Regions from separate parts of the Ruegeria sp. CF3 genome, predicted to be linked through region 2. Evidence: riboswitches for the same ligand, from Rfam matches in the RefSeq annotation. Region 2 holds a riboswitch; each other region holds the start of a gene.
What was found. A riboswitch is a leader RNA that binds a small molecule or an ion and turns the genes downstream of it on or off. The one in region 2 is predicted to bind cobalamin.
Positions count from the first base shown of each region.

Region 1: another riboswitch for cobalamin. It lies ahead of ACR0KC_RS07960 (hypothetical protein); the one in region 2 lies ahead of ACR0KC_RS10690 (energy-coupling factor ABC transporter permease).
Region 3: another riboswitch for cobalamin. It lies ahead of ACR0KC_RS08895 (DUF1636 family protein); the one in region 2 lies ahead of ACR0KC_RS10690 (energy-coupling factor ABC transporter permease).
Region 4: another riboswitch for cobalamin. It lies ahead of ACR0KC_RS14310 (DUF1636 family protein); the one in region 2 lies ahead of ACR0KC_RS10690 (energy-coupling factor ABC transporter permease).

Region 1 is NZ_JBQFRK010000002.1:45,839-53,660, reverse strand. It holds gene ACR0KC_RS07965 (phosphatase domain-containing protein) at 91-591, shown strand; gene ACR0KC_RS07960 (hypothetical protein) at 596-1,003, opposite strand; cobalamin riboswitch at 1,095-1,314, opposite strand; gene ACR0KC_RS07955 (alpha/beta hydrolase family protein) at 1,437-2,294, shown strand; gene rsgA (ribosome small subunit-dependent GTPase A) at 2,331-3,359, opposite strand; RNA gene ffs (signal recognition particle sRNA small type) at 3,519-3,617, opposite strand; gene ACR0KC_RS07940 (bifunctional 2',3'-cyclic-nucleotide 2'-phosphodiesterase/3'-nucleotidase) at 3,656-5,518, opposite strand; gene nudC (NAD(+) diphosphatase) at 5,715-6,698, shown strand; gene ACR0KC_RS07930 (SRPBCC family protein) at 6,738-7,205, shown strand; gene ACR0KC_RS07925 (N-acetyltransferase family protein) at 7,220-7,705, shown strand.
Region 2 is NZ_JBQFRK010000002.1:662,683-670,504, forward strand. It holds gene ACR0KC_RS10675 (heavy metal translocating P-type ATPase) at 1-2,104, opposite strand, end outside; gene ACR0KC_RS10680 (hypothetical protein) at 2,291-2,563, shown strand; gene ACR0KC_RS10685 (L,D-transpeptidase) at 2,605-3,267, opposite strand; cobalamin riboswitch at 3,483-3,695, shown strand; gene ACR0KC_RS10690 (energy-coupling factor ABC transporter permease) at 3,772-4,455, shown strand; gene ACR0KC_RS10695 (transglutaminase-like cysteine peptidase) at 4,561-4,800, opposite strand; gene ACR0KC_RS10700 (aminotransferase class V-fold PLP-dependent enzyme) at 5,058-6,308, shown strand; gene ACR0KC_RS10705 (GcvT family protein) at 6,330-7,822, shown strand, end outside.
Region 3 is NZ_JBQFRK010000002.1:238,539-246,360, forward strand. It holds gene ACR0KC_RS08890 (catalase family protein) at 1-455, opposite strand, end outside; cobalamin riboswitch at 714-921, shown strand; gene ACR0KC_RS08895 (DUF1636 family protein) at 1,024-1,380, shown strand; gene ACR0KC_RS08900 (ABC transporter ATP-binding protein) at 1,377-2,162, shown strand; gene ACR0KC_RS08905 (ABC transporter substrate-binding protein) at 2,181-3,128, shown strand; gene ACR0KC_RS08910 (iron ABC transporter permease) at 3,130-4,143, shown strand; gene ACR0KC_RS08915 (LysR substrate-binding domain-containing protein) at 4,198-5,091, opposite strand; gene ACR0KC_RS08920 (GcvT family protein) at 5,347-7,800, shown strand; gene ACR0KC_RS08925 (trimethylamine methyltransferase family protein) at 7,816-7,822, shown strand, end outside.
Region 4 is NZ_JBQFRK010000003.1:548,994-556,815, forward strand. It holds gene cobN (cobaltochelatase subunit CobN) at 1-1,086, opposite strand, end outside; gene cobW (cobalamin biosynthesis protein CobW) at 1,092-2,147, opposite strand; gene ACR0KC_RS14310 (DUF1636 family protein) at 2,144-2,524, opposite strand; cobalamin riboswitch at 2,610-2,816, opposite strand; gene ACR0KC_RS14315 (NAD(P)-dependent oxidoreductase) at 2,961-3,908, shown strand; gene ACR0KC_RS14320 (glycosyltransferase family 2 protein) at 4,023-5,030, shown strand; gene ACR0KC_RS14325 (class I SAM-dependent methyltransferase) at 5,023-5,634, shown strand; gene ACR0KC_RS14330 (ABC transporter substrate-binding protein) at 5,759-6,757, opposite strand; gene ACR0KC_RS14335 (sensor histidine kinase) at 6,736-7,822, opposite strand, start outside.

The sequences.
Region 1 (7,822 bases), 620 kb from region 2:
TTTGGAATGCGTGGGTATGCGGCTAAAATCCACTCTATTCTATTTACTGGACCAGTATGTTGTTGGGTGAAGTTTGTTTGGGGGGAGATTATGTCGCAACTGGTGGTTTATGCGTTGCAGGTTGGCGGAGGCACCTTGGCCTTGTCATCGATGCCCGGGCGCGGAGGCACTTATACCGAAGACCTCGATCTTATCGCAGACTGGAAGCCGGGACTTGTGATCTCGATGACGACTGAGGTCGAGATGATTCAGGATGGTGCGCGGAATTTTGGCGCTGATATTCAGGGGCGTGCCAGCAGATGGGTGCATTTGCCGATCGAAGATTTTGGCACGCCACCCAAAGAGATTTTGGACCGCTGGCCCCGCGTTGGCGCGACTGCCCGTCAGGCGTTGTCAGGTGGTGGCCGTGTGCTAGTGCATTGCCGTGGTGGCTGTGGCCGATCCGGGATGGTGGTTCTGCGTCTGATGGTTGAATGCGGTGAACGGCCTGAGGCGGCATTGAAGCGATTGCGTACGGTGCGTCCTTGCGCAGTCGAGACAAATGCCCAGATGCTTTGGGCCGTTGAACCGGCCCGTGTTCAAGCCGTTTGACGGCTTAGACACCAACATGTGGCGAGATTTCGCCACCGTTGTGCTGCACCAGAAGCGAAGCCTCAAGCATGGCGCAAGGAGGATTCCTTAGCAGGTCTGCGGGTAGGCTGCGGTACTCGGTTCCGAACATCATGTCTGCGTAGTCATCCAGCCGGCCGGTATCGATTTCAGGATCGGTTCCGCAGAATACACGTATCTGGTCGCATTGGGCGCGAAAGCGGGCGGTACATCCCTCTGGGCAGTGCGACAGGTCAATACTGCCTTCAATCTCAAACCCAGATTTTGTGACCGGTTTTGTGGTGGACATGGCCTGCGTCAGAGCCCGCGCCATTTGCGCCAGTGCGGGGCAGGTTGCCCCAGTACGTTGGCACACGGTCGCCGCGAATTCGTGCGTTTTAGTCTTCCAGATCATCAATGCGCCCTCCGCGCGCAGGGCGAGGGCGTGGCACAGGTTGGTCGGTGCAGAGCACGATCAAACCCGTCCCGGACACCCCGCCCGAGTTTCGGTTCTACATCTGATGGCAGGTCTCCTGACTTGCGGGTCATCGCTTTGCCGACCTTCCCAGCCTTCAAGGCCAGTGGTATCTCGGCATTGCTCTCCGCTTACAGTTGCGGGGGCAGTCTCGGACTAGGTTCTTTCCGGTTTTCTCCGTGCAGAACCGCACCGTGTTCCCTTTTCATCCCGGCCCGATTGGGCGCGAGAACCATCGCGACATGGCTATCGGCTGCGCCGTGCCCGAGTCAAGAAGATTGCGTCAGGCAAGTGACGTACGGTCCAGCCACGTCAACCTTGACTTGAGGCGCTTCGGGTGAACTGATCAGTTCAGTCGGTATTGGAGGGCACCATGTTGGACACGCAGCAGGCGGTTGTGACCGAGGATTTTCAGATCCCGTCCGACCCGGCAATGTTGTCGGCGCGGCTTTACCGTCCGGTTGCCGACCCCGAAAAGGTGGTCGTCATAAACGGTGCGACTGGGGTGCCGAGGGATTACTATCAGCACTTCGCCCGATGGCTCGCCGAAGAACAGGGCATGGCCTGCCTGACCTATGACTACCGGGATTTTGGTCACTCTTTGGTGGGTTCGCAAAAGCGGTCAAATGTCACCATGGCCGATTGGGCGTTGATCGACATTCCAGCCGCCCGGGCCGAGATGCGCCGACGGTTTCCACAGGCCAAGCTATGGAGCATCGGTCATTCCTTGGGCGGAATGTTTGGCCCGATCCAACCCGATATCGATCAGATCGACAGGATGATCTGTGTCTGTTCGGGTCTGGTAACGCTGGCGGATCACCCTTGGCCTTATCGCGCTTTGGCGGCGTTGTTCTGGTATGGTCACGCGCCGCTGGTGGTCAAGGCGCTTGGCTACCTGCCCGGACGGTTGGTCGGGTTTGGATCGGACCTGCCTGCCCAAGTCTATTGGCAATGGCGCAAATGGTGCACCGCCCCCAAAAGCTATGTGCCAGAGATCGGCACGACACTGCCCGCCGCCCGCTGGAAAGACTTGGGCAAACGTGTCGATCTGTTTACCTTCGCAGATGATGAAATGGTGCCGCCGGATGCTGTCTGGCGTCTTGCCGATCTCTATGGACCCAAAGCCGGGCGCCATCTGCTTGCACCAAGCGAATTAGGAGTGTCCAAGATCGGCCATATCGGTGCATTCGCAAGACGGAATGCGGCAGTCTGGCCTAGACTGATCGCCTGATAGCGCTGGGCACCGGTAGGTCGGTGCCCAGCTTCGTTATAGCCCTTTACGGGATTTTTTCTCGTGCATCACGCTGCGCACCATCTTGCCGAACGCCTTGTCGCGGGCGCGGGCCTGCGCCACCGAAGCGGAATTGTGTTGGTCTTCGCGCCGCAGCTTGCGCCAGCGGTCCAGCCGCGCGGGATCAAGCGTACCAGCGTCGATTGCCGCCTGCACCGCACATCCGGGCTCGGTCTCGTGCTGACAATCCGAGAAGCGGCAATTCAGGCTGAGGTCTGAGATGTCCGAGAACACCTCATCCAACCCCTCTTGCGCATCTAGCAGACGTAACGCGCGCATGCCGGGCGTATCGATCAGCCAGCCGCCATTGCGCATGCGATGCAAGGCGCGTGAGGTTGTTGTGTGCCTGCCGCGCGCATCGTCTTCGCGAATACCTGCGGTGGCCTGATCCTGCCCCGTCATCCCGTTGGCGAGCGTCGTTTTCCCAACGCCGGATGATCCAAGCAAGGCGCTGGTTTGTCCTTTCGGACACCACGACAGAACTTGTTCGAGATCGCCGTGATCCAGCGCGTTGACCGCAAGTACCGTCAGAAACGGGGCGAGCGATTGGGCTTGATCTACATAAAGGCTCGGATCATCGCACATGTCCGATTTGGTCAGAACGACCACCGGATAGCAGCCTGCCTGATGTGCCAGCGCAAGATACCGCTCCAATCGTGGCATATTGAAATCGGCGTTGCAGGAACTAACGATGAACAGCACATCAACATTTGCAGCAATCAGCTGCGCCGCTGCCCCTGTACCTGCGGCCCGGCGCTGCAGCAGGCTGCGCCGGTCCAGCACTCGGCGTATGCGTTTGTTTTCATCCGCCAGAACCCAATCCCCAACGGCATATGCGCCGGTTGATTGATCCAGAGATAACAAAGGCGATTCACCTTCAGGGCTCAGCCCGATCAGTCGATCCCGGTGTACGGCCGAGATGCGATACGGTAGAAGTGACGGATCAGCCGCATGCTGAGCCGCGAAATGAGAGGACCATCCGAGGTCCGATAAGGAAAGTAACATTGGTCTGCCTGTGATCAGAAACAGCAATCCCGCCGGATGGCAATCGCGCATCCGCTGGTGATGTGTTCAGGCAGTCAGTTGATCGGAAAGGATCAGAACCGGTCTGCCCGAAGGGAATTTGCTACAATCATAAACGCCCTCCTGCGGCTGATGGGTTCTAAGTGAGAGGTTGGACATCGACCCAAGCGGGGCTCGTTGTGGCTGCTTCCTTCCGGACCTGACCAGGTTGGCGAGGCGCTCGCCCGCGCCAACCTCTCAAAGCCGATATAGGTGCATCCCCTGAAAATGGCAACCCGTCAGAAGGTCAGATGAATACGCATGAAACCATCCGCATCGTCGGGCAGAATGCGTGGATGATACTCAGCAAGCTCTGCAACATGGTGTAGCGCGCGCGGCCCCGTTGTCAGGATCGCGCCCTGCCTTTGGTTTGGTACAAAAGAAAAGGGGCGCGGTGCATGTGCAAGTGGGTCGGCGGGCAGTGTGCCAGCGACGTATTTGCATAGAATATCCTGTATGCTGATCTGAGGCAGGTCAATCATACGGGCTTGTCGCGCAATTGGAAAATGACCACCGCCATTGGCGCGGTAGTTATTGGTGGCGACAAGGAAACTCTGGTCAGGCGCAATCGGCTGCCCATCGAATTCCAGGTTGCGTATGCGGGAAAATGCCGGATCAATCACTCGACCGAGCGTATCGAACCGCGCCGGTTGCGAAAGATCGATCTGGTAGGTGACGCCATGCAGGACATCGAAGTTGAAGCCCGTGCGCTGAGGATCGGCAAGATCGATCGGGGCGTCTGATCCAAGTTGATGGAACAGCCCGGCTGACATCTCAAGCCAGTCCCGAATCTGAGAACCTGAGGCCAGCACCGCGCGCAATTCATTAGGAAAGACACTGAGATCGGCGATATGTCGAACTGAAATCTCACCTGAGGGGATATCCGTGTAGTACTTGCTTCCTGTGCGCCCGCCGAACTTTGCCGGGGCGGCTGACGATATGATAGGCAAATCTGCCCAGTCGGTATCGACCAAATGCGGGCGTAGGGCAGCGACCTGAGCCGCCGCAACCAAGGCCAGACCGCGATCCGGTAAGCAATATGAGAAGTAGCTGTGCAGCGTGTGTGGGATTGTGCCCACTGGCCTGGTCACCCTTTTGCGCGTCGCAGCGTGGCCGGTCGCAAACAGCTCTGTGATCCTTTGGCATTCGGGTATTTCTGTGCCCGATTGAGCGATTGCCCGCGCTTCGACATGGCTGCCTGTAATGCGCCAATCGCCGGTGGTATCTTTTTGCAGTGTCAGATCAATGATCCCAAGATGAGACCCGGCCCAACCCTGCATGACAACCGGCGTTCCATGGACAAGCCCCCGCGTACTGTCGACGAATGGATAACCATCATGCGCCTTTCCGGGCAGTGTCAGATGGGTGTGGCCTGCGACGACGGCATCAATCAGCGGCATCTCGGCCAGCGGGATGATCGCGTTTTCCATATCCGGCTCGGCCATTGCCGATCCCAGTCCGGTATGCGCAAGGGCGACAATCAGGTCGCAACCTTGCACGCTGAGATCTTCAGCAGCGCGCCGCGCAGCGGCCAGAATGTCTGTTACCACGACCCGGTCCGTTAGCAGATGTGCTTCCCACTGTGCGGTTTGAGAGGGCAAAACAGAAAGAACCCCGATGCGGATTGCGGTGTCCTGTCCATTTAGTCTGACAACCCGATGCAGAATCGTGTGTGCACCCCAACCTTGTTCGGTCTGAGTGGTTTGCATATTGCTGCAAATCATTGGGCAGGCGGTTTGGCGAGCGATGCGATTGACGAGTTCCAGCCCAAATCCGAAATCGTGATTACCCAATCCGATCGCGTCATAGTTCAACGTGTTGAACGCGCGTGGCAGGGGATGGGCGTCTGGCACGTTTTCAGCTGCCCAGTTGCCAAATGGCGTTCCCTGCAGGCTATCACCATTGTCAAACAACAGCACAAGGGCGTCATCGCGTTCAGCCTGTCTGCGCGCCTCGTGAATCAGGCTGGCGGTACGGGTCAAACCAATCGCGGGTTCGGGGCGATCCGAATAGTAATCATATGACGTCAGGTGCATGTGTAGATCGGATGTAGCAAGGATTCGAATCCGTGCGCTATCACCCGCATCTCTTCGTCGTCGCATTAAATGCTTTGATTTCAATATCTTCAACTTCTAGCTGTCAGTGTGCCAACGTTTCCACCATGAGGTCGATTTAATGCAATTTCCGGGGCGATGCTGCGGTCATTCCGCGGCAGGGTCGAAAAATGTTTGGTCGATACCCGTTGCACGATCAGGTAAGACGTGGCAGCCCTTTGCGCGGCAGTCAGGAACGGCAGGCATGAAACGCGCAGAACAGGTGACATTTGGCGGCTCGGCACTGGATCGGGCGGGTTTGCTGCGCGGCGACGCGGACAAACTGGCACAGGTTTATCGTGACCCTTTGGCAACATGTGTGTTGCTGTGGCGTGGCAAACTGTTGGTTGAGGGTGAGGCACTGGACCGGCTCGTCCGGCTTCCGATGACGCACAAGATTCTCGAACAAGGCCCGGGCGGTGTGATCGAGCAACCGATTTTCCTTGGAAAATCCGAGGATGGATCGCCGCTTTTTGCCATGGACATCTCGGGCTGGGCGGCTGAAGGGCTGGATTTATCCGGTGTCGGAGATTTTGTCGATCGCAGCGAACAGCAGCACCCTGATCTGCCCGAGGGGTGTGTCTTTGCCGAGCTGCGCCGCATCATGACACGCCTCAACCCACGAGACGCAGAGATTGCGGCAACCGCCAAGGCGGTGATCGGCTGGCACGAAACGCATCAATTCTGTGCCCGATGTGGTGCCCGCAGCGAGATGTCTCAGGGTGGATGGCAGCGCAGTTGCCCGGCCTGCGGCGGCCAGCATTTCCCGCGCACCGATCCTGTGGTCATCATGTTGATTACCCATGGCAATTCGGTGCTGATGGGGCGCTCTCCGGGCTGGCCTGAAGGCATGTATTCGCTTTTGGCTGGTTTTGTTGAGCCCGGTGAAACGCTGGAAGCCGCTGTGCGGCGTGAAGTGATGGAAGAGGCGGGCGTGCCCGTGGGTGCAGTGAGCTATCTCGCAAGCCAACCCTGGCCCTTTCCCGCATCCCTGATGTTTGGATGCGCAGGCGAGGCGTTATCGCGCGATATCCAGATCGATCCGGTCGAGATCGAGGATGCGATCTGGGTCACACGGACCGAGATGATGCAGGCCTTCGCTGGGGATCACCCTAAGCTGTTGCCTGCCCGAAAAGGTGCGATTGCGCACTTTTTGTTGCAACACTGGCTTGCAGACACGTTGGACTGACGAGAAACTGAACCCAATCTAGGGCAGAGAAAAGCAATCATGCAGTTTTCAGCGCAGGAAGATATCGATGTCCCGATCGAGACGGTCTTCAACATGGTCTCGGATTTTGAACGCTTTGAACGCAAAGCCTTGCGGCGCGGGGTCGATGTGCGTCGGGTCACGGGGTCGGTTGTGCCGCAGGCCGGAATAACCTGGGAGACCGAATTCAAGATACGTGGCAAGCCACGTCATATCATTATCGAGATGACTGAATGCGACCGCCCGTCCTTGATGCGGTTCCAGTCCAGCAGCAAGGGAATGAACGGCGACACGGTGATCGAGCTTTTGGCGCTTTCCCAACGTCGGACACGGCTGCGCGTTGAAACTTCGCTGGGTGCGAAAACGCTGCCCGCCCGCCTATTGCTTCAATCCCTGAAGTTAGGGCAATCCCGATTCAGGCGGCAGTTCCAGACCCGTCTCAGCGAATTCGCGCGCGATATGGAGGAACGACACCTCCATGGTGTCTGACAACCGAGAAGTGGATGAACACTTTAACGAGACCGATCATACGCGACGCTGTCGAAGCCGATGCGGATGGCTTGTCCGGTGTGCTAACAGCGCTTGTAGCGGCCGGAAAGCGGACCAAGCCCGCCGACAGCGCCTTTGCACTGACGCATTACATCTGCGACCCTGAGCGGATTCAGTGTAGCCTTGCCGTTGCGCCGGACGGACAGATACTGGGTTTCCAGTCGTTGAAGCTTGCCACCCGAAACAACCCGTATGGCGTTGCGGTCGGGTGGGGCATCATTGGGACGCATATCAAACCGTCCGCAGCGCGATGTGGTATCGGTCGGGCGTTGTTCAAACGTTCTCTTCAAGCCGCTAGGCAGCAGGGATTGCCCGCTATCGATGCTACGATCGGGGCCAACAATTCCGACGGCCTTGGCTATTATGAGGCGATGGGATTCAGAGAGTACCGGCAGATGGATGGCGCGATTTGCAAGGTCTATCGCATGGGAAAGGAGTGACCGACCCGTAATCCGCCGCACTTTCAGGATGTCGCACCCAAGTACTCAAGATATCGTTCTAAGCTGCAAGCGTAGCTGCCCCGCCTATCCAGGCCGTTCCTTTGAAGGGGCGAGCCG
Region 2 (7,822 bases):
TGGTTCGACGTGAATGATCGATCAGCCAGGGTACTTTGCCGATGTCATCAGTCATCAGAGCAATGTCTGCAGTCTCAATAGCAGCATCAGATCCAACTGCACCCATCGCAACTGCATAATGTGCCCGAGCCATCGCAGGCGCGTCGTTGACGCCATCGCCGATCATCGCAACCATCTCGTGCTGTTCTGCCAGTTCCTCAATCGCAGCGACTTTGTCCTCCGGCAGAAGTTGGGCCCGAACTTCGTCGATGCCGACTTCGGCTGCTACCGCTCTCGCTGTTTGTTCGTTGTCACCAGTCAGCATGATGATTGACTTCACGCCCTGCGCATGAAGCCGGGCAACGATGCTTCGGGCTTCGGGGCGAATGCGGTCCCGCAGCTCAAGCAAACCGGTTAACCCGTTCTCATCCCCGACAACAACAAGTGTGCTTCCCGCGCTCTCGATTTGGTTGCGCAACTCGGCAGGGATGGACGCGCCAAAGCCTTTCTCGACAGCGAAGCGGTCAGAGCCAAGCCAGATATCTCCACGCTCGGTACGGCCTTCCAGACCACGACCGGGAACGGTTCGGATGTCTTCAGCCGCCGATATCGAAATGTCGGTCTGTTCTGCCCGGGTCAAAATGGCGCGGGCCAGCGGGTGTGAAGACCGAACCTCGAGGCTGGCAGCGCTCGCTAACAGCTCCTGCTCGGATGCGGCGCCCAGCGGATAGACATTGGCCACTTCAGGCTCACCCATGGTGATCGTGCCTGTCTTGTCCATGGCTAGTGCGGTGGTACGCCCGGGGGCCTCGATATATGCGCCGCCCTTAATCAGAACCCCAGCCCGGGCCGAAGCGGTCAAAGCCGCAACGATTGAAACCGGTGTGGAAATTACGAGCGCACAGGGGCAGGCGATAACCAGCAGAACAAGCGCATTGTAAAACCAGAAGCCCCACGATGCGCCAAATGCAAGCGGCGGGATCAGGGCGATGGCCACTGCGACGACCATAACGATGGGCGTATAGATCCGCGCAAATTTTGTAACCCACTGCTCAACCGGCGCGCGGCGCGCATGAGCATCACCGACCATCCGGATGATCTTGGCAAGCACGGTGTCTGACGCTGTTTTCGTCGCACGTATTTTGAGGGTGCCTTCACCATTGATTGTGCCGGCATAGACCTCATCACCCAGCTCTTTGGGAATCAGCGCGCTTTCACCCGTGATTGGAGCCTGGTCAACGGCACCGGCCCCTTCGATGACTTCTCCGTCAAGTGGAATGCGATCCCCACCTCGAACGATGAAGCTGTCACCGACAAAGACATCCGCCGCCGGGACCGTTGCCTCAGAACCGTCAGCACGAACCAGCCGAACCGTCGGGGGGGCCAGATCAAGCAGCGCGGACACCGCGTTCCGAGCACGTCCGACACTCCAGCTTTCCAGATAAAGAGAGAGCGAAAAGAAAAATGCTACAGTTGCCGCTTCAAAAAACTCACCCAGAGCGATGGCACCGGCGACGGCAACAACCATCAAAAGGTTCATATCAGGCGAAAGTCGACGCGCCGAAGACCAGGCCTTAGGGGACACCAGCCAGACGCCAAACAAGATCGCGACTGCGAACAAAGCTGCCTCGGGCAAAGGCATCGGAACCTCACCATGTCCCGAGAACAGCCCGAGCGCACCGCCCATGCCGGTTTCGAAAATGTGCCAGCCAAAACCTGCTGCCCAAAACCCTCCGCTAAGAGTGGTGAACCGCCGCTGACGTGCAATATGCGCCGCCTGGTCCTGGGCGGCATTTCCGTCATCCCATGGTTTGGCGGTCATACCAGTACTCGCAACCAGCAGCATGACATCTTCGTCAGATAACTTGGAAGCACTTTCAAGAAGCGTCATCCGACCGTTGATCACATCAAATGCGAGATGCTCTTCACCACCTGCTTTCGGGCCGACGACACGGTTCAGGATCGCCACCTCTTCGGCGCAATCAAGGCCAGAGACCTGAAAGCTTCTACCACCTTCAGGAATTGGACCGGCGGGGGCGATGTCGCCACACCCGCCACTACCGCATGCGTGGTGACCATGTTTGTTTTCGTGGCCATGGTCGTGGCTATGGGTATCGGATGACATGATTGGACCTCAAGAATCTCTATGGTCCTTTGTAAATAGTTCCTACAGTAACTAGAGCTTCAATACCTTTTATATTTTTTTCATCCGGGTTCTTTGCCTGCGATATTGTTAGTTCATTTCGTCTTGCGGGCCGGCCGTGTGGATGCAATCTAATTGCAGATGACGCAAAAAATTTGGAACAGATCAATGCAGAAACGGATCGCAATTACCATCACGTTAGTCTCGATTACGGCTGGTTGCTCAGCCCAGTTCACCGGAGCCAAAAGCAAGGCACTTGAACCAGGCAACGTGCCAGATTCGGTCGTAGCGCTGGCAGGGCCGGCGCAGGATTTGACCACGGCACGCCTTTTGCCAGAAGATAATTGCTTTTGGTATGAGCACAGCGGACCCGTCGAGACGACATTGGTACCATTGCGCGCGACGAATGGCGCTCCGATCTGCATTGCGCGCGACGCCTGATCGAAATGAGGGCAGCGACGTCCTTGTACGCTGCCCAATATTCATGAGCGGGCTGTGACGCTATCTTCGGCAGAGTATAGGAAAGCGGTCGAGCCGGTTTTCACGTTTGGGTAGAGGTCATTGATATGAGCCATGATCATTCGCACACATCCAGAACTTGCGCGACCGCCGATGCTTCTTGGCTCAGGCGTGCCGTGAATTCTGAGATATGTGTCTCGGTCTCCAACGTATAGATAAAGGGCACGAGAGCCGAGAGCATTATTCGGCCCGGGCTCCATGCCATTCCGGAATTCCGCGTATTCGGGGTTGCGCTCGATCATTGAAGCGGTTGGTGTCCAGTGTGGCCATTCGACCTTTCGGCGGATAACATAGGTGCCGGGCTCGTAAAGGTTCCCGCGCGCGATCGCTACGCCATAGCGCATTGCGGTCCCGCCTTCTTCGATATGATAGAGATAGCGCGCGACGGCATCCACATGGATGTCACCTGGAACCAAACCATCATTTGCCGCGACGCGTCTTGGTAAAAAACGGTCATGAACACCCCACGGATTTGAGGTCATTGGATCGTAACCAATTGGCGTGACCTGACTGTCCCAATAGGTCTTCTGCGATGCGGTTGGCCAGGTTTTGGCGATCAATGGACTGGCCGCAGACGCCGAGAACAGCGCTGTGGTGGATTGAATGAAATGGCGCCTTGTAAGCATAGGTCTCGTCCTGGTTCACAAGTTTAACGTATTTGGATCGCACTATCGCGAATTAATCCGAATCTTAAAGCCTCTAGCAGCTAGAGCTTCAAGAGGTTTCAGGTAACGCTTGGTTTACCCTGTCGATCAAGTGACCGGTTGCGTGAATCCTGCTTCGGTCGAGTTTACATTGGAATAGCTCGCAAAGACAATTGACACAGGCGAAGCCGCCATTGTAGCGGTGAATTGTTTTCGGTTCCTGATGGCGGAAGCCAAAAGGATTAAAAGGGAATACGGTTCGGTGTTTTCAATGGCGCCAATTCCGTAACTGCCCCCGCAACTGTGAGCGGAGAGCGATGCCAAGACACCACTGGTTCGTAATGGAACCGGGAAGGTTGGCGGAGCGAGCACCCGCGAGTCAGGAGACCTGCCGTAAAGCGCCGGGCTATGCCCAGACTGAACCTGTCGGCCTTACGGTCGATTCAACCTGACAAGCCGCCGGGTGAGGCGGTAGGGAGAAAGAACATGCATATCGAACCGGGCATCGTGAATGGTGCCAAAATCGCGCTTTCCTATGTTACCGCCGCAGGTGCGGCTACTTACGCAGCGAAAGAAACGTTTTCCACATTGCGTGCGAATGGACCTGCATCTTTTGTTATGCGCTCGGTGCTCGCCACCGTTGGGGTTTTCCTTTTCTTCGAAGTCCTGCCGCATTTCCCGGTTGGTGTCTCTGAAGTCCACTTCATCCTGGGGTCGACGCTGTTTCTGCTTCTCGGTGCTGCACCCGCGGCTTTTGGATTGGCAGCTGGTCTCCTGATTCAGGGTGTGTTTTTTGCCCCGTTCGATCTTCCGCAGTACTTCATCAACCTGACCACTCTGCTGGTGCCGCTATTTGCGCTACAGGCACTGGCCAGCCGCATCATCGCACCCGGCACAGCATATGTTGACCTCAAATATGGCCAAGCTCTTGCCCTAAGTGCGACGTATCAGGGAGGAGTAGTCGCATGGGTTGGGTTCTGGGCCTTCTACGGCCAGGGTTTCGGCGCAGAAACCATGGCGTCGGTTCTGTCCTTTGGCGGCGCTTATATGCTGGTAATCGTCATTGAGCCGATTGCTGATCTGGCAGTGCTTGCGGCAGCCAAGGCAATGCGCGGTTTGAACAGTACAGGTCTGGTGACTCCGCGTTTGTACAACGCTGCGAAAGCTTGACCAAAGTTTGAAGCAGTGTCCTAAACTTGGGTTGCCGCGAAACAACCAGTAGTCGCAGGACCAAAATTTTATTGTGGCGCGTCTCTAGGGCGCGCCACATTGTCTTTAGCCGCTAGAAACCTGTACCCAACGATCAGGGTGATTTGGGTCCTGTATTCGTAGGAAAAGATACCTCGTTTCCTTCCAAGATTTGATCCTGTTGGTGACATTGTCCAGAATCAAATCGCCTTCACTCGAGCGATAAACTAAAACTGCATGGCCACTGCGATTGGTGTCCAAGACAGTTGCAATAAGTAGCTTCGTAGGATCCAGGCCGTTCTGCATTAGTTCAAACTTCTTTTGCAAAGCGATGTCTCTAGAACCACGCTCAGGTTACAAACCGTCGGCCTGACTAGCGGTTTCGCAACCGAGCGAAGGCATGCGTGAGGGTGTGATCGGGCCGACGAAATTGAAATTCGCGAACCATATTGTTCTTGTGGCTGAGCTCTCTTGGCTCGATGGTCTCAATTTCCACCCACAATGCCCCAAGTTTTTTTGTGAGTAGTTTTGCAAAAGGGCGCATATATCTTGCCAGAATGACATTTTCGCAGGAATGGTTCCCGATGACCAAGATCACTCCAGAATTGCTTGAACAAATCCGTGCCCGATTTGCGCAGGTTGACCACTGCCCGCAGCAGGGACCGCGTATTTTCTTTGAAAACGCGGGTGGGGCGCTGACGCTGAATTCGGTTGTGGGCACCTCGCAGGCTTATGCTGCGATCCCTGACAATCAGGGCCGCGACAACCCGGGAAGTCACGAACTGGTGCGGGTAATCAACAAGGCCAAAGAAGATATGGCCGTGTTCATGAACGCCCCCGGTGGCCAGTTCTTTGTCGGCGAAAGCGGGACCGAGCTGCTGTTTCGATTGATCATGAACGCCTGTCTGGGCACCGCCACCGGTCGGGTACTTGGCACAACGCTGGAACATCCCGCGACCCGAAGCGCTTGCGCGCGTTGGGCCGGGGTGGCCGGGCAAGATCATGTTCTGGTGGTCCATGACGACGCCACAGGCACCGTCACAGCAGATGCTTATGCGGCGCAGGTAACGCCGGACACAAAGGTTGCGACTATCGTGCACACCTCGCCGGTGACCGGTATGGGCGTGGATGTAGCGGCTGTGGCTGCCGAGATCCGCGCCGTTGCGCCCAATTGCTTCATCATAATCGACGGTATCCAGCACGCCGCGCATGGCCGGATCGACCTGACCGCCTATGATGTCGATGGCTATGTGATCTCGCCCTACAAGGTGTTCTCGCGCCATGGTTACGGGGTGGCCTGGATTTCTGACCGGCTGACCAAGCTGCCACATAACAGCTTGATCGACGGCCCCGCCGACAATTGGGAAATGGGGACGCGCGATACCGGCTCTTACGCTACAATGTCTGACGTAGTCAGCTATTTCGAATGGCTGGGCGCACAGGTCAGCGACGCCACCGACCGGCGCGAAAAATTCGTCGCTGCCGGAGAGGCGATCCATGAGCAGGAAAAAGCGTTGACTGATGCGATGATCCGCGGAACCGGCAACCTGCCCGGGCTGGCCGAGATGGAGAAGGTGACCATTCTGGGCGGTGTCGATAACCCAGCACGCGAGGGGCTGGTGTCACTGCAGGTCGAGGGCGTGCCGTCGGTCGATGTGGTCAAGCAACTGAACGAACAAGGCATCCGTACGCATTTGCGCAAGGCCGATCACTACTCGGGCAACATCTTGACACCGCTTGGCATGGCCAGCTGCGTGCGTGTTTCGATGTGCCACTACAACAGCGTCGCCGAAGTGGCCCAGTTTCTGGGTGCAATGAAAACCATCGCCGCCTGAGGCATTTGAGAGGGGAAGCACATGAAAACGCATGCGCAAGCGGTTGTAATCGGCGGCGGCCTAGCCGGCTGTTCAATTCTGTATCATCTCGCCAAGTTGGGTTGGACCGATGTTGTCCTGCTAGAGCGGGACGAACTGACCAGCGGCTCGACCTGGCACGCGGCGGCCAACATTCATGGGCTGCATGACAACAACAATATTACCCGCATCCAGCACTATACGATGAATCTGTATAAAGAGCTGGAACAGGAAACCGGTCAAAGCTGCGGTGTGTTCCAGCCCGGCTCGCTCTATTTGGCGCAAACCGAAGAACGTGAGCATCAGCTGCGCCTGCAGGAAGCCAAGGCTAAATTTTATGGTTTGAACTTCCACGAGGTCAGTCGCGAGCAGGCCAAGGAACTGCACCCGCTGGCGCAGTTCGACGATATCCGCTGCATCATGTATGAACCCGATGGCGGCAATGTGGATCCCTCGGGCGTGCCCCACGCCTATGCTGCCGGTGCCCGCGCCATGGGAGCAACCATAGAACGGTTCTGTCCGGTGCTAGGTACGGATCAGCAACCCGACGGGTCTTGGATCGTGCGTACCGCAAAGGGCGATATTCACACGCAATGGGTGGTGAATGCCGCTGGTCTTTGGGGCCGCGAAGTTGCGGCGCTGGCGGGGCTGACTCTGCCGTTGCAACCGACCGAGCACCAGTACTTCGTGACTGAATCCATCGAAGAAGTTGCCGATCTGGGCCGTCGCCTTCCGTCAATTGCAGACCGGGATGGCGAGTACTATTTCCGTCAGGAAGGCAACGGATTGCTGATCGGGGCCTATGAGAAGGACATGAAGTTCTGGGCCGAGGACGGCACGCCGCTGGACTTTGCCCATGACCTGTTCCCCGACGATTTGGATCGGATCATGGAAAACGTGATCCGCGCTACCGAACGTGTGCCAGTTGCCGCCACCGCAGGGGTCAAACGGGTGATCAACGGGCCGATGATCTGGTCTCCGGACTCCAGCGCCTTGTGGGGTCCGGTGCCCGAACTGAAGAACTATTTCCTCTGCGGCGGACTGATCCCGGGTTTCTCGCAATCGGGTGGTCTGGGCCTGCTGGCGGCGCAGTGGATGATCGAGGGCGAGCCGCAATACGACATGTTTGCCTGGGATCTGGCCCGTTTCGGCGACTGGGCCGACAAAAAATTCACCAAGGCACGGGTCGAGGACCAGTATACCCACCGTTTTGCCATCCACTTCCCGAACGAGGAGCGTAGTGCTGGTCGCCCCGCCCGAGTCCGCCCTGCCTATGAAATGCAGAAAGACATGGGCTGTGTCTTTGGTCTGAACTGTGGCTGGGAGCATCCCCTATGGTTCGCCGATCAGCCCGGTGTACAGGAAACCAACGGCTTCACACGCCAGAACTGGTGGGAGCCGGTGGGACGTGAGGTACAGATGCTGCGGGAGAATGTGGGCGTCATCGACATATCGAATTTTGCGAATTACATCATCAAAGGACTCGGCGCGCAAGA
Region 3 (7,822 bases), 420 kb from region 2:
ACCGCTTGTAATGTGGCGACAAGCCTGCCCAATCGCTCATATTCATCGGGGACGTAGCTGGGAAACACATCCTGATCGACCAATACGAAATCGAACTCGTCGCTGAGTTGTGTGGTCCCCAGATGCGCAAGTGCCTCGGCGTCGATCAGCTTGGGGCCTGGCACGTCAAAAAGCTTGATCGCCATCCCGTGGGCATCCGATTTCCGGTCATCCAGATGCGCGCCGTTGGAAAAGCGAAGTGCGGCTGAATAGGCAGCGGGCTGTTCAAACAGGCCGTGACGGAACTGTTCTGGTAGATCGTTTCTGACAGTGAATGTTGCAGCCACGCACCCGTGACTGCGCCCATGCTGAGCCCTTAAGCGATGGCCTTTCCACCGTGCAACGGCCTCGAGATTGTGGTCAATGACATCATCAACAATATCCGGCGGCAATGCGTTTTGCGAAACATGTGTCAAAGAACCGTCTCCTTGGATAAACCCAGGCAATGATCAAACAGGGGCAAGGCGCTGACAAAGCTAAACCTCTAAATTTGTTCAGCTTACCTCAGATTGTCTAATTTCCAAACACACCAACTATGGACAGCCGTGGCCAGACAAATTCGGCGCGCAGCCCTACCCATTCGGTTGGTGCTTCGGACACGTGGTTGCCGGCGCTCGATCCTCGACCAGAGTTGGGCGCCTTCGACTTTATCATTGACGTGTCCGGTGTTCTCGGGCACTCAATCGATTGATGGTTCCCGGTGGTGTTGCCGCGGGATGAAAAGGGAATACGGTGAGGTTTGCCAAAAGGTGCCAATTCCGTAACTGCCCCCGCAACTGTAAGCGGTGAGCAAGGTCAAACAGCCACTGGTCCACAGGGTCGGGAAGGTTGGCCGAGCGCGGACCCGCAAGTCAGGAGACCTGCCATCAGATGTTTAACCAACCCGGGGCGGGGCGTCCTGGAAGGAGGCTTTGATGGCGCGTCAATCGCGTGTTTACATTGTCGGCAGCTTCCGCATGCGCTTGGAAACAAGTGGAGTGGACCATGCCAGATACGCCTGATCATTTCATTCTAGTCTGCGAAAGCTGCACTGAAGGGCTGCCCCTTGATGAAATTTGCGATGCGTTGACTGGGAAATTACCTCGCAGTTTTGCGATCCGCGCGTCGTCTTGCATGGCAGGCTGCGATAGTCCCAGAACGGTTGGGTTCCAGGCCGTAGGAAAGGCGCAATACCTTTTTGGTGGCATTCAGACCGCGGATGAGGTGCAGGCGCTGGCTGAGTTTGCAGCGCAGTATCGTGAAAGCCCGGATGGCTGGACAAATGCCACTGATCGCCCGCAGGCGTTGTCCAATAAAACCCTCTCGCGCATGCCGCGGATCGAACAGGGGGCATCGCAATGACGTTGCCACCCTTTCTGATTGCCGAAAACCTTGAGTATTATGCCCTTAACGGAGATGTCCTGTTGCAGGGCGTCTCGTTCGAGTTGGACGAGGGTTCCATTCTAGCCATCGCCGGCCCGAACGGGGCGGGGAAAACGACGCTTCTCAATCTGTTGTGCGGCGCTGAGCCGCTGGCACTTGGCGATGTTCGGATCAAAGGACGCAGTCTGAAACAGCTCTCCGCCAAAGAGCGTGCGCGCATGATTGCAGTGGTAGGTCAGCAGGAACTGCCCGATGGACGCTTGGCGTTACGCGATTATGTTGCGCTGGGGCAAATACCCATCCGTGCGGACCGCTCTGCCGAAGGCCACGCGCAAGAGCTGGACCGGATTTTAGACCTGACCGGTCTCGCAAATCTCGCGGACAAGCGCATGGCCCAACTGTCCGGAGGCGAACGTCAGCGTGCCCATATCGCGCGCGCTTTGGCGCAAAACCCTTCGTTGCTGTTTCTGGACGAACCGACCAACCATCTGGATCCTGATGCAAAAGGGCGGATGCTGTCTTTGGTCGCCGAGCTTGGGATCACCGTGGTCATGATCGTACACGATCTGGTCATGATCCCCGAATTCGCCACACACGTGGCGCTGATGAAATCGACCCGCATGATCGAGTTTGGGTCGGTGGACAAGGTGCTGACACCCGAAAGAGTCCGCGAAACTTTTGGCGTTGATTTCCTCTGCTTTCTCCACGAAGGCCGCGTGATCCCGGCGCTTGATATTCGAAGAACCACAGTCTCAACTTAGTCGAAGGAACACACTGAGATGAAATACATCTGGCCCGTGGCGTTGGCCACCGCCATGGCAAGCGGTGCTGCTGCGCAAGAAGTCACCGTAGACAACTGCGGCGAACCGCTGGTTTTTGATACCGCGCCCGAGCGCCTGGTTGTGCATGACATGAACATGACCGATATGGCCTTTGCATTGGGTCTGCAGGACAAGATCGTCGGCCTGACCGGCATCACCGGCTGGTACAAGACCAGCCCTGATTTTGATGCCCTGCGCGGCGACATCCCCGAGCTTGCGCCGAAATATCCGACCGTCGAAAACCTGGTGGCGGTTGAACCCGACCTGTTCTTTGCAGGTTGGTACTATGGCATGAAGCCGGGTGGTGATGTGACCCCAGATACATTGGAACCGTTCGGAATCAAGACCTTGGTTCTAACGGAAAGCTGTGTCCATCTGGACAAGGATCGCCCCGAAGCCAGCATGGATCTTCTGTTTGGCGATGTGTTGCGCTTGGGCAAGGTGATGCAAGTCGAAGACAAGGCCGAGGCTCTGGTCTCGGGCTGGAAAGAGCAGCTGGCAGCGATCGAAGCCAAGACTGCTGAACTGCCCAAGCCCCGCGTCTTTCTTCTGGATGGTCCTGCAGATGCTCCGTTTACCGCCGGTAAATTCGCGATTCCCGATGCGATGATCACAGCCGCCGGTGGTGAAAACGTCACTCATGACATGGACACGAGCTGGGGCCGCACCTCGTGGGAAGCCGTTGCCGCATCGAACCCGGAATTACTGGTTTTGTTGGATTATCAGACCGGCAATGGCGCCGAGGACACCTTCAAGTTCCTGCAGGAACATCCCGTCATGTCGCAGACTGATGCCGTCAAGAACGAACGCTGGATCGGATTGCGCTACGAAGAGCTAACGCCGGGACCGGCAAATATCGAAGCGATCTCGAAGATGGCGCGCGCGATGCATCCGGGTCAGAGCTGATATGGGCCGATTGGGCCTGACGTTGTTGCTGGGGGCGGTCGTTCTGACCGCCCTTTTGCTGATTTCCACGATCTACGGCACAACCTCGATTCCTTTGTCCGACACCTTCACCGCGATATTGCGCGGTACGGGGTTGCAGGACGGAGAGATGTCGCCGCTGCATAGGATCGTATTCGACCTGCGATTGCCCCGCGCGTTGTTTGCAGCCGTGATCGGTGCCGGGCTGGGCATCGTTGGCGTGGTGCTGCAAACGACCACACGTAATGACCTTGCCGATCCATTTCTGTTCGGCCTGTCCTCGGGCGCGGCAGCGGGGGCGGTGTTTGTAATTACCGTGACCGGAGATATTCTGGGTTTCTGGACTCTGCCTCTGGCTGCCTTTTGCGGCGGTCTTGTGGCGTCGGGCATCGTGCTGGCGCTGGTTCATGGGCTTCGCACCAGCGCACCGGAGAAGCTGATCCTTGCGGGTCTGGCTGTGTCGTTTTTGTTTTCGGCCATCACCAACTATCTGATCTTCGCCGGTGATAGCCGCGCCGCCCATTCTGTCATCTTCTGGATGCTGGGGGGGCTGGGCCTGGCCCGTTGGGAGACGTTCCCGCTGGTGTGCATCGGTCTGCTGCTGATCCTGAGCTATTCGCTTTATCGCAGCCGCTGGTTGGATGCGCTGCTGACCGGGGATTTGACTGCCGCTACTCTGGGTGTGCCGGTTCGGGGTCTGCGGTTCAGCATGTTTTTCACCGCAGCTTTGGCAACGGCCGTGTTTGTTTCCGTAGCCGGAGTGATTGGTTTTGTCGGTCTGATGGTGCCGCATATTGCACGCGGGATCGCAGGTCCCCTGCACAAAAACCTTCTACCTACCGCCGCTATGGTTGGTGCTGCCTTGTTGACCGGCTCTGACATTCTCAGCAGGCTTCTGCTGGCTCCGCAGGAATTGCCGGTGGGGATCGTCACAACTTCAATCGGATCGGTGTTTGTGTTCTTGCTTTTATTCAGGACAGCGAGAAATCAACGGTAAGGCCCTCGATCTTCGCTCCCAAGATATTTCGTCCTGATCAGGTCTGAGCCGAGTTTAAACCTTTCCGTCAACCGCTTGGCCGAGCCACTTGAACACAAGCTTGGCTCGGTCGGATGAGGTGTTGTGTAGTTTCACGTAGAAATCCAGTTGCGATGAGATGGTTTGCGGCAACAGTCTGACCAGTTTTCCGGATGCGGTCAGCTCCGAGGTCAGTCCCTCCCATCCCAGCACTGCGCCCATATCGTCCTGAGCGGCCTGAAGCGCAATCGTGTAATTGTTGACCCGATGCGCGGAATTCAGCGGGCCTTCATAGCCCAGTTTACGGGTCCAGGCCCGCCAATCGGTCCAACCGGTATCTGGTGCATCAAGATGGATGAGCGGCACTTTGGCGATCTCGCCGACATGCTCGATTGGGTTCTGTTTCGCAAACCGAGGGCTGCATAAGGCCATGATGTTGTCGTGAAACAAGGTCTTGATAATCCCTGAATCGCGGCGTGTATCACCGTAGTGAATGCTTAGATCACATTTTGAGGTATCGACCCCGAGATCGGTCACAACTTGTGTCACAGAAACATGGCCATGCGTTTTCCAAAACTGGGCAAGCCGTGGTGTAAGCCAAAGCGAGCTGACCGCCGTAGAGGAACGGATCGTCACGCCTTTGTGGTCATACTGTCGGCGCAACTGCCCAAGGGCCTCGCTGATCCCTTCAAGGCCACGTTGAAGGGCGACCAGCAAATAGGCTCCGCTTTCGGTAAGTTCGACGCCGCGATGATGGCGCAGAAACAGCGCGCATTGCAGCTCGTTCTCAAGCGCTTTGACCTGATGGCTGATCGCTGCGGGCGTAACATTCAGCTCTTCAGCAGCAGTTTTGAAACTCACATGCCGCGCTGCGGTTTCAAAGCTGATCAGAGAGCTTAGGGGCGGAAGATCATATGGGCGGTTGGGCAAGATGTTTTGACCTGTGACAAGTTGAAAACCCGATAATAAGAACGCAATCAGCAGCGATTTGGCTTAGTTCATCTTATGCAGAGTGAATCTTTTTGCAATTGCCCGCCAGCAGTTCAATGTGAAAATTCGCCACAACCGTTTGAGACATGATCAAGGGATGTGCCAAGGGTCCTCAAGCCCCTTGGACATCATATCGATCTTTCCTCATGCAATTCGATCCCCGGTTGGTCGTGCACAATTTGAAGGAGTTGCAGTATGCAGTCACATGCAAAAGTCGTGGTTGTCGGTGGCGGATGCGTCGGGGCGTCAATTCTATATGGGCTGACCGAACATGGATGCTCTGATGCCGTTATGCTGGAGCGCACCACACTGACCTCGGGTTCGACGTGGCATGCGGCTGGTTTGCTAGTGACCTTTGTGCGGTCGCACAACGTGTCGAAGATGACGATGGAAACCATCCGCATCTACACCGAGGTGGAAGAGAAGATGGGCAGTTCGGTCGGACTGCGTAAGGTAGGACAGCTGCGGGTGGCTAATACCGAAAAGCGCTGGGATGAGTTCCAGTCCTATATCTCGATCGCCGAAGCCGCCGGCGTGCCTTGTAAGCTGCTGACGCCAGAGGAGATTGCCGAGGTTCATCCCTTGCTGAACCAAAGCCCGGATATTCGGGGTGGTATCCTGCACACGGAAGACGGCTATGTGAATCCCGCCGACATTACTATGGCATTGGCCAAGCTCGCGCGGGATGCCGGCGCCAAGGTATACCAGAACACCGAAGCGCAGGCTTATGAGAAGCTGGACAATGGCCACTGGAAAGTGACCACCAATCAGGGTGAGATCACCTGCGAGCATCTGATCTTTGCCACCGGCAACTACGCCCGCGAAAATGCGCGCCGCGTGGGGCTGGACCTGCCATGTATCCCGATCGTTCACCAGTATTGGACGACCGAGACGGTGCCGCTGTTGAAAGAGCGCCGGGCGCAAGGCTTGCCCGAATTCCCAATCCTGCGGGATGAGGACTACGGCGCTTATCTGCGCGAAGATGTGGGCGGGATCCAGTTCGGGCCGTATGAATTCACCAAAGACCTCAAACTATTCGCCGAGGATCGTGTCCCGCCCGAGTTCGGGGCCGATCTGTTGCCCGAGGATTTTGATGCCGTGGAAACCCAATGGGAACGCGCCATCGAACGTGTGCCGACCTTGGGTGAAGTTGGGATCAAGGCCAACACCCGTGGCCCGTTCCAGATGACCCCGGACGAGCTGCCTCTGGCCGGACCCGCACCGGGGCATGAGAACCTTTGGCTGGCCGAAGGCATGCCTGGTGGCATCCTCTGGGGCGGCACCGTTGGTAACCGTTTGGCCAAATGGATCGTCGATGGCGATCCGGGCATGGATATGTCGGAGCTCGACCCGCGTCGATTCTCGGACTACGCCTCAAAACGTTGGACCATGGATAAGGTGCGCGAGACATGGGGCACCCATATGGATGCGCATGTTCCGGGTGAGGACTTCCCGGATGCGCGCCCGATGAAGACCATGGGGTCATATGATCTTTTGACTGCTCAGGGCGCGGTTTGGACCAGCTTTAACGGCTACGAATTTCCTCGCTGGTTTGCCAAATCGCCCGAAGAGGCGATCCCCGAACACAGTTTCCGCCGCACCAACCATATGGAGCGTGTTCAGGAAGAGGTGCGCACCACCCGTGAAGAGGCTGGCTTCATCGAAATGTCGCCGATGACCAAGTTCACAGTGCGTGGACCGGGTGCAGCCAAATGGCTGGATAGCCTGATGGCCAACAAGCTGCCCAAGGTGGGCCGCATGACCTTGTCGCTGATGTTGAACGATAAGGGCGGCATGGATGCGGAGTACACAATCGTGCGCTATGCCGACGACGATTTCTACCTGATATCGACGCCGAACTGGCGAGCCTACAATTGGGATCAGTTACAGCGCGTGCTGCCAGGTGATGGCTCGGTGGTGATCGAGGATATCTCAGAACAGCTGGGCGTGATCGCACTGGCCGGGCCCAAGGCACGGGACATCCTGCAACCATTGACCGATAATGATTTGTCGAACGAAGCATTCCCATGGCTGTCGGCACAGATGGGCGAGGTGGGCTATGCCAAAGGCGTGCACTTGTTGCGCGTCTCCTACACCGGTGAGTTGGGATGGGAATTGCACCACCCGGTCGGGTACAATCGCCACCTCGTTGATTTGCTGCTGAAATCGGGTGTGAAACCCTTCGGGCTTGAAGCGTTGGAGTCGATGCGGCTTGAGAAATCCTATCGCGCGATCAACCGCGAAATCTGCAAGGACCTGACCCCATATGAGGCCGATTTGGGCCGTTTCGTTGCAATGACCGAGAAGATCGGCGGGCAGGTGGCGGAACGTGATTTCGTCGGCAAAGCCGCGCTGCAAAAGCAGCAGCTGCAGGGTGGATACAACACACTGGTCACACTGAAGCTGCCGTTCTGCGACACCTCGGTGATGTTTGACGAAGGTGTCTATGCCGATGGCAAGCTGATCGGACGCGTCACTTCGGGCGGGTTCTCGTATTACTGCAACCACGACCTTGCGATGGCGCTGGTTCCATACGAGATGACGGTACCCGGCACCAAAATGCAGGTGCTCATCCACAATGAAATGCGCGAGGCAGAAGTGATCGATACCTGCGCCGTTGATCCCGCCAGCGCCCGCGCGCGCGCCTGATCAGGAGGATTTGAGATGGCAG
Region 4 (7,822 bases), on a different contig from region 2:
GCGGTTGATGATGGCTTCGATCCGTTCGGGTTCAGCCCGATGAGCGAAACGAGAATATTCGAGATGCGGATCGCGTTTGCCCGGCTCTTTGAAGGATACGATGCCCGCGTTGATCCGCCCGTCCACTTCCGGAAGGACCACATGCATCGCGAGGTCGGCAGGTGAAAGGCCACGCACTGCGTCAGCCCACGCTTTGCGGCGTGAGGTGGCCAGCGCGACCTGAAAGACCGGCACCTCTGCCACATCCAGAGGTGAGGTGCCTGATGCGCCCTTGCCTGAGAATGAGGTGGCGTTGACGATCGCCGAAGGCTTCAGCGCCACAATAGTCTCGCGCAGCCAATCGGCGGCATTTGGTGCTTTGAGCGACGGGGCAAACAGGCCGACGGCCTCAAAACCCCGCGCCCGCAAGCTGCGGATCAACGCCGCAATTGGGGCGGTATCTGCCGAGGTCAGGTATGCGCGATAAAAGGTTACGATGATACGTTTCGCATCACCGGGCAGAGCGTTTTCTGCAGGGATCACGCCGTGATCTGGGCACCAGGCACCGCATTCGGGGATGGTCTTGGCGCCCATGACCGGACCTGCATACAACCCCGCAGCCAGTGCCATCTGCGCCAGAGCGGCCTGCGCCGCGACCTCACCGCCGGTGTCGCACAGATGCGCCAGCCGCCGCAGGGTCGAGACAGGCAGGGTAGAGTAATCATCCAGCCGCGTATCCTCGCGACCGTCTGCGGGCAGTACGGCCAGTGCAATCCCTTTGGCCTGCGCCAGCGCCAGAACCTGCTGCAAGCCGTACGCCCAATAGGGCACTCCACCGATCAGACGGATCAGGATGCCCTTTGCGCCCTCCAGTGTCTGCTCGACATATGTGTCGACTGAGAGGGGATGCTTCAGCGCCGTCAGATTGGCCAGCCGCATCGTTGGCATGCGTCCTTCAGGCCCACCTCCACGATGCCATCCCGCCGCGAAAGCGCCAAGGTCACTGTCGGAAAAGGACAGCACCACCAGGTCCGCCGGGCTCTGACCCAGATCGGTCGGGGTCTCGGTTTCTTCGAGCCCATGGCTTTCGCGGAAGACGACGTGCATAAGTCTTACTCGGCAGCCTCGGTTACACCCACGAGGATATCGCGGATCTCGGCCTCTTTGATATCGTCATGCTCGGCAATGACCACAAGGCGCGAGCGACGGTCTTCGCCGGGCTCCCACGGGCGGTCATATTGGTGACGCACGCGCGCACCGACGGCCTGAACCAGTAGGCGCATGGGCTTGCCTTGAACGGCGGCATAGCCTTTGACGCGCAGGATATTCAACTCGTTGGCCAATCGTTCAATCTTGGCGACCAGATCAATCGGATCGGTTTGCTCGGGCAGTTCAACGATGATGCTTTCGAAATCGTCATGCTCGTGATCGTGATGGCCGTCGTGATGGCTGGGACGCGCGTCCATGTCATCCTCGGCCGCGGCTTCTAGACCCAGCACGACGCGGACGTCCACGGCACCCTCGGCCACTTCGACCACGGGCATGGGGCGGGGCGCTTCGGCGGCGATGATCTCTTTCGCTTTCGCAACGCCTTCCGGGCCAGCCAGATCGGGCTTGGTCAGCAGAATGATGTCGGCGCAGGAAATCTGATCCTCGAACACCTCGGACAAGGGAGTTTCATGATCAATCGAGTCATCTGCCATGCGTTGCGCATCCACCGCCTCGACATTCGGAGCGAACCGACCAGCGGCCACGGCCTCGGCATCGGCCAGAGCAATCACGCCATCGACGGTGATTTTCGAGCGGATATCGGGCCAGTCGAACGCCTTCAGCAGCGGTTTTGGCAGGGCAAGACCGGAGGTTTCGATCAGGATGTGATCGGGGCGCGGCTCTAGTGCCATCAGGGCTTCAATGGTCGGGATGAAATCATCGGCCACGGTGCAGCAGATGCAACCATTGGCCAGTTCCATGATGTTTTCCGCCGGGCAATCAGGAATGGCGCAGGACTTCAGGATATCGCCATCGACGCCGACATCGCCGAATTCGTTGACGACCACCGCCAGACGCTTGCCCTGCGGGTTCTGCATCAGATGGCGCACCAGTGTGGTTTTGCCCGAGCCCAAAAAGCCGGTGATCACAGTGACGGGGAGTTTCTCGAGATTGCTCATTTCAGGGCTCCAATCGGGGGAATGCGGGCCGCACAGTTTTTGCGGAAATGTTCGGGACGTTCGCGCCATTTGACCAAACCGTCCTCGGTGGCGAGGTATTTGGCTGCGCCTTCGACGATGGTTTCAACATGGTCGATCTCGTTCAGATGCTCATACACGAAAGTCCAGCGATCCGGTCCTCCGCGTAGCACGATCGAGCAGCCTTCATCGCAATTCGACAGGCATTCCACAGCTTTCAAGGTAATGCCTTCGGGCAGGCCCGCCTGTTCAAGCGCCTTGTGCAGCAACGTGCCGGGGCGCTGGGCGTCATCCTCGACAGGCAGCCCGCGACGGCAGGTAGTGCAAACCAGCAGTTCGACCGGTGCGGTCTCGGTCATGTCTCTCATCCCCCCAAATCCTCTTCGTGGGGGACGGGGTTTCATGCGGGCCGATCACAGCCCCACACCGGAACACCCCGTCCGGTTTCATCTTCGGGCGTTGGCAGGTCTCCCGGCTTGCGGATTTCAGAGGAGGCCTCTGTCGGATGTCCCGCCTTCCCGGCCATACTGCCAGTGGCTTTGGGCACCCTCTCCGGTCACGGTCGCGGGGGCGGCTGCGTTTGACGGCAAAAACCGCTGACGCATTCCCTTTTCATCTGCTCTCGCAGACACCAACGAAAGGGACATGCGGCAGGGCAGGGTTGCTTGTCAAGCGAGTCGCGCCGATCCGTGAAAAAGCGGATAAAAAGCGACCTGTCGGGGTCGCTGGGCGGCATGATACTTCTGCAACGACGTGCTGGCATGGCAGCAAGATGCGAACAGGAGGATACCGCGCATGAAAGTAGGGTTTGTCGGGCTGGGGAATGTAGGGGGCAAGCTATCTGGATCGCTGCTACGAAACGGTATCGATCTGACGGTTCATGACCTGAACCCGGATCTGGTGACCGAATTCGTCGCCAAGGGTGCCAAAGCCGCCAAATGTCCGGCGCAGCTGATGCGCGATTGCGATGCTGTTATAACCTGTTTGCCTTCTCCTGCGGCCTCGGACGCGGTGATGCAGGAAGTGTTGCCAGAGGTCGGCCCTGGCAAAATCTGGATGGAAATGTCGACCACCGACGAAGCCGAAGTCAAACGCCTTGGCGCAATGGTCATCGAACGAGGCGGCGCAGCGGTGGATTGCCCGGTTTCGGGCGGATGTCACCGGGCAGCGACGGGTAATATCTCGATCTTCGCAGGCTGTGATCGTGAGACTTTTGAACGTATCCTGCCATTCCTGACCACCATGGGGCGGCGCATTTTGCACACGGGCGATCTGGGCTCGGCCTCTGTTTTGAAGGTGTTGACCAATTATCTGGCGACCGCCAACCTGATCACCTGCGCCGAGGCACTGGTGACAGCCAAGGCCGCCGGCATGGACCTTGGAACCACCTATGAGGCGATCAAGATATCGTCAGGCACATCCTTCGTGCACGAGACCGAAAGTCAGGTCATCCTGAACGGCTCGCGCGATATTTCCTTCACCATGGACCTGGTGAAAAAAGATATCGGTCTGTTTCAGGAGGTCGCCGACCGTGCCGGAGTTCCCCTTGAGATAAACCCATTGATGATCAAGATTTTCGAAGATGGCATCGCGCGATATGGTGAGCGTGAACTGTCCCCGAACATCATCAGGCGGCTAGAGGACGCGACCGGACTGGAGATCCAGGCGCCAGGGTTCCCAACCGAGATGCTGGACGACGAGCCAGAAGAACCGGGTTATGAGGTGATCCCACAGAATCGGTAGATCAAATAATAGGCAAGCGTTGCGGCTGTCTGGCGGCCTGGTTGGACAAAATTCTGGGGCTATTCTAAACAGGTCAACAAGAGTCCGACACCGGCACAGGCAAGAGAACAACTTATGACGAATGAGACCTTTCTCATCGTAACAACGATGAAAAACGAAGGGCCTTTCATGATCGATTGGGTGGCCTACAACCACGCAATCGGCTTTGATGACATTCTGATTTATACCAATGATTGCGCTGATGGTACCGATGCCATGGGCGAACGGTTGCAAGCGCTTGGCTGGGCTCACCACCAACGAAACAGGCTGGGTCCGCGCGCTGCGCCGCAGGTTCGTGCATTTTCGCTTGCGCGGAATCACCCAAGCTATCTGTCATCGGATTGGATTCTCAGTTTGGATGTGGACGAGTATATCAATATCCGTTTGCCCAATAGTGATATAAGAAGCCTCGTTGAGGCCAGCGGCGTGGCGGACGCGATCTCGATCTGCTGGCGCATGTTCGGAAACGCGGGTCAGAACGATTTCGTTGATCGACCTGTACCTGAGACTTTCTTTCTGGCCGCCACCGAAGACGGCTATCCGCATCACCGGACCAAAGGGTTCAAAACGCTGTTCCGCAACAACGGAAAATTCAGCCGTTTTCGCGCCCATCGTCCCAGGATTAATCCAGAAGATGCACCGAACCCTGACGCGCCATACGAAGGCGTGTTGTGGCGGGATTCGGGCGGGAACCTGTACCCAGCAGACCAAGTGAAATGGAAAGCATGGCGTGGTTTCAGCCATGAATTCGCGCGCATTCATCATTATGCTGTGCGCAGCACTGATAGCTTTTTGGTCAAGCGCGACCGTGGGCGCACCAATCATGTGGGGCAGGATCAAGGGCTCAAGTACTGGCTCATGATGAACCACAATGATGTTGAGGATCGCTCAATTCTGGAACACATGCCGGCTATGCACGACATCAAATCTGAGATGATGGCAGATCCGCAATTGGCAGACCTCCATCACCAAGCATGTGAGTGGCACAGATCGAAAGCCGAAGAATTGAGAGCCAGACCGGACTGGGTTGATCTGGTTGAAGCGTTGCAAAATTCCTCTACCGGAGAAGACGTCTATGGGTGAAGCTGTATCTGCTGAGGATCGCCGCAAGAAGCAAGCTGAGCAGCGCGAGCGGAAGGATTCCCTGCGGCGCGAAATGCTCAAGGCCATGCCGCATGGACGGCTGAGCGTTGAAATTGGCGTTTGGAAGGGCGAGTTTTCGCGGATTCTGCTGGAAGAGCTGCAGCCCTCGAAATTGTGCCTCATCGATCCCTGGCAAGTACAGCAAGATCCGGATGGCGGTGCTTCGCTTGCCGGAGCGCGCACGCAAAAGGATATGGATCGGATCTACGATGCAGTAACGGGTAAATACAGTACCGAGATCGCCAAGGGGCAAGTTTCGATCATTCGCGACTATTCGCAACCGGCGCTGCGTTTGTTTGAAGATCAAAGCATCGGGTTTGCCTATTTGGACGGCGACCATTCCTACGAGGGAGTAAAGACGGATCTGAGTGCTTTGCTGCCCAAGATGATCGAAGGCGGCGTAATCATGCTTGACGATTATCACAGGCGCGGTTGGTGGAAAGATGATGTGATGCGTGCATTCCACGAATTCCTCGGGGCAAATTCTGCGGGGCTGCGGCTCAAGGCCATCATGGGGGCGCAGGTGGCCGTCGAGAAACTTTGAGCCGAGATCATTTTTCTGATTATAGATTCGTGCGACGTAACCCAGGCTGGCTAGTGTCTTCCAGCGTCAACAGTGTTAAGCAACAAGTTCAGCGATGACGGATAGGGTTGTTGTCTAAGTCCGATCATCTTTGAATAGCGGCACTTTCCCAGGCAGACAGGAACTTCCTGCGCTTCAGCGTATCGAGGAACGTCAACAACGCAGGGTCCAGCGCTATCGCTGCGCTTTCGGTCGTGGAGTCCTGCGTGTCCAGAAGTGGCAGTGCTGCCAGTGATTCCGGATTCAGCGTGGTCAGGTGCCGGACAAAGGTTTCCGCTTCCTCCGGCAAGCGGCTTTTGCCAGTTACCATGGCGGTTCGCATCATCGTCGTCTGAAAATCGGAAGGCAGAATGATCTGAAGGGCATCCTTTCCTTCTGTTCGTACCGCCGCATAACTGCCAAGCACGTTGTAGGCCACCGCGATTGTACCATCCGCCAGGTCGTTAATCATGTCGCCCGAACAACAATACAGCCGCACATCCAGGCCGCCCAAAACCTCCATCAAGCGCCAATAGGTTTCCGAGGCGCGGGCGTCCTGCGTGGCGAACAAATAGCCCAATCCCGACTGGCGCACGTCATAAGTGCCGACTTTGCCCCGAAAATCATCCGGGCGGGCACGCAGCGCTTCGATCAGTTCCTGCCGCGTTTGCGGCATTGGTTGTCCTTCGAACGCGGTGCGGTTGACAACGATGGTTGCGGGTTCCGAAGTGAAGGCGAACAGGCTTTGATGCCATTGCGCCCAAGGGGGGTGCGGAAGATCGTTAAGCGCCAGCGCATATCCGTCATTCGCGAGCTTCAGTTGCAGGTCCATCGCGCTGGAAACGACAACGTCGAACGCTTCTGGCGTGGCTCGGACGCGTCGGTCGATATCGGCCGTGCCGGTCACCAGATATTCGACCGATATCGCTGGATTCTGGGCGACGAAATCCTCGATCAGCGGCGCAAACAGGGCGGTATCGGTGCTGGAAATGACCCGCAGTCGGGGGCCGTCGGCACTTTCGTTGAATATTTGTCGGTCTTCCCAATCCTGAGCCCCTGCGCCGCTGGCGAATAGGCACAGGATCAGAGTGACAAGATAACGCATGCGCCGCCCTCCGCTTTGTTTGACAGTACCAGCGTGCCGCCATGGGCGACCGCGACGTCCTGGGCAATGGTTAGCCCGAGGCCCGATCCGATGGTTCCCGCCGCGTTCTGACCACGTTCGAAACGTCTTGTGAGCGTTTCGATTTCATCTGGCGGAAAGCCTGGCCCCTGGTCACTGACCGTGATCCGGGCTGTGGGTGACCCTGCGACATCGATGACTACGGTACTGTCTGCTGGCGCATATTTAAGCGCATTGTCTACCATGTTCCGCACCGCATTTTGGATGAGGATGGGGTCGCCCGAATACATGACCTGCGGATCGCCGCTCAAAGCAAGCGAAAGGTCTTTCATTTCAGCGATGGGCGTCAAGCGCTGGACAAGTTCACGGATCAGAGTCACCAGATCGATATCCTCGCGCTCCAGATGGTCGGCGCGGAATGTGATCATGGCGTGATCCAGTAGTTGCCCCGCAGCCCTAGAGCTTTCGTCGATGGCGCGCATCATTGATCTTAACGCCTCGCGGTTGTCTTCTCTCTCGACCCGTTGCAGCGTCGCCTCGGCATAAGACCTGACCGTTGCCAGCGGGGTGCGGACCCTATGGGCGGCCTCGGCGATAAAGTCCTCGGATTGGCTGAGAGACTGGTCCAGGCGTCCCATAAGCGAATTCAGCGATGACACCAAAGGCGCCATTTCACGCGGTACTGGTTTTTTGAATGGGCTGAGATCTTGCGGTCCCCGACGGGTGACGGATGTCGTTAATCTGTCGAGCTGACCAATGGTGGCCGAACTCACCCAGAAGGACAATACAGCCGCAAGCACAAAGAACCCCAATCCCAAAAGGCCGGCATTGCGTGAGATTTGATCCAGCGTCTCCGACAGCGCATCTTGGGTCTGTCCCAAGGCCACTTCGATTTCTGTCTGATTTCCCAGCCCGACCAGTGTGCGGCTGGCACTGACCTGACGAACGTTTTCACCACGCACCTCACCGAAGCGAAAGGTCCACTTTCCATCAGCGGGTCCTTGAGTTGGGGTCAGGTCTTCGTAGCCGGACAGGAACTCGCCATCC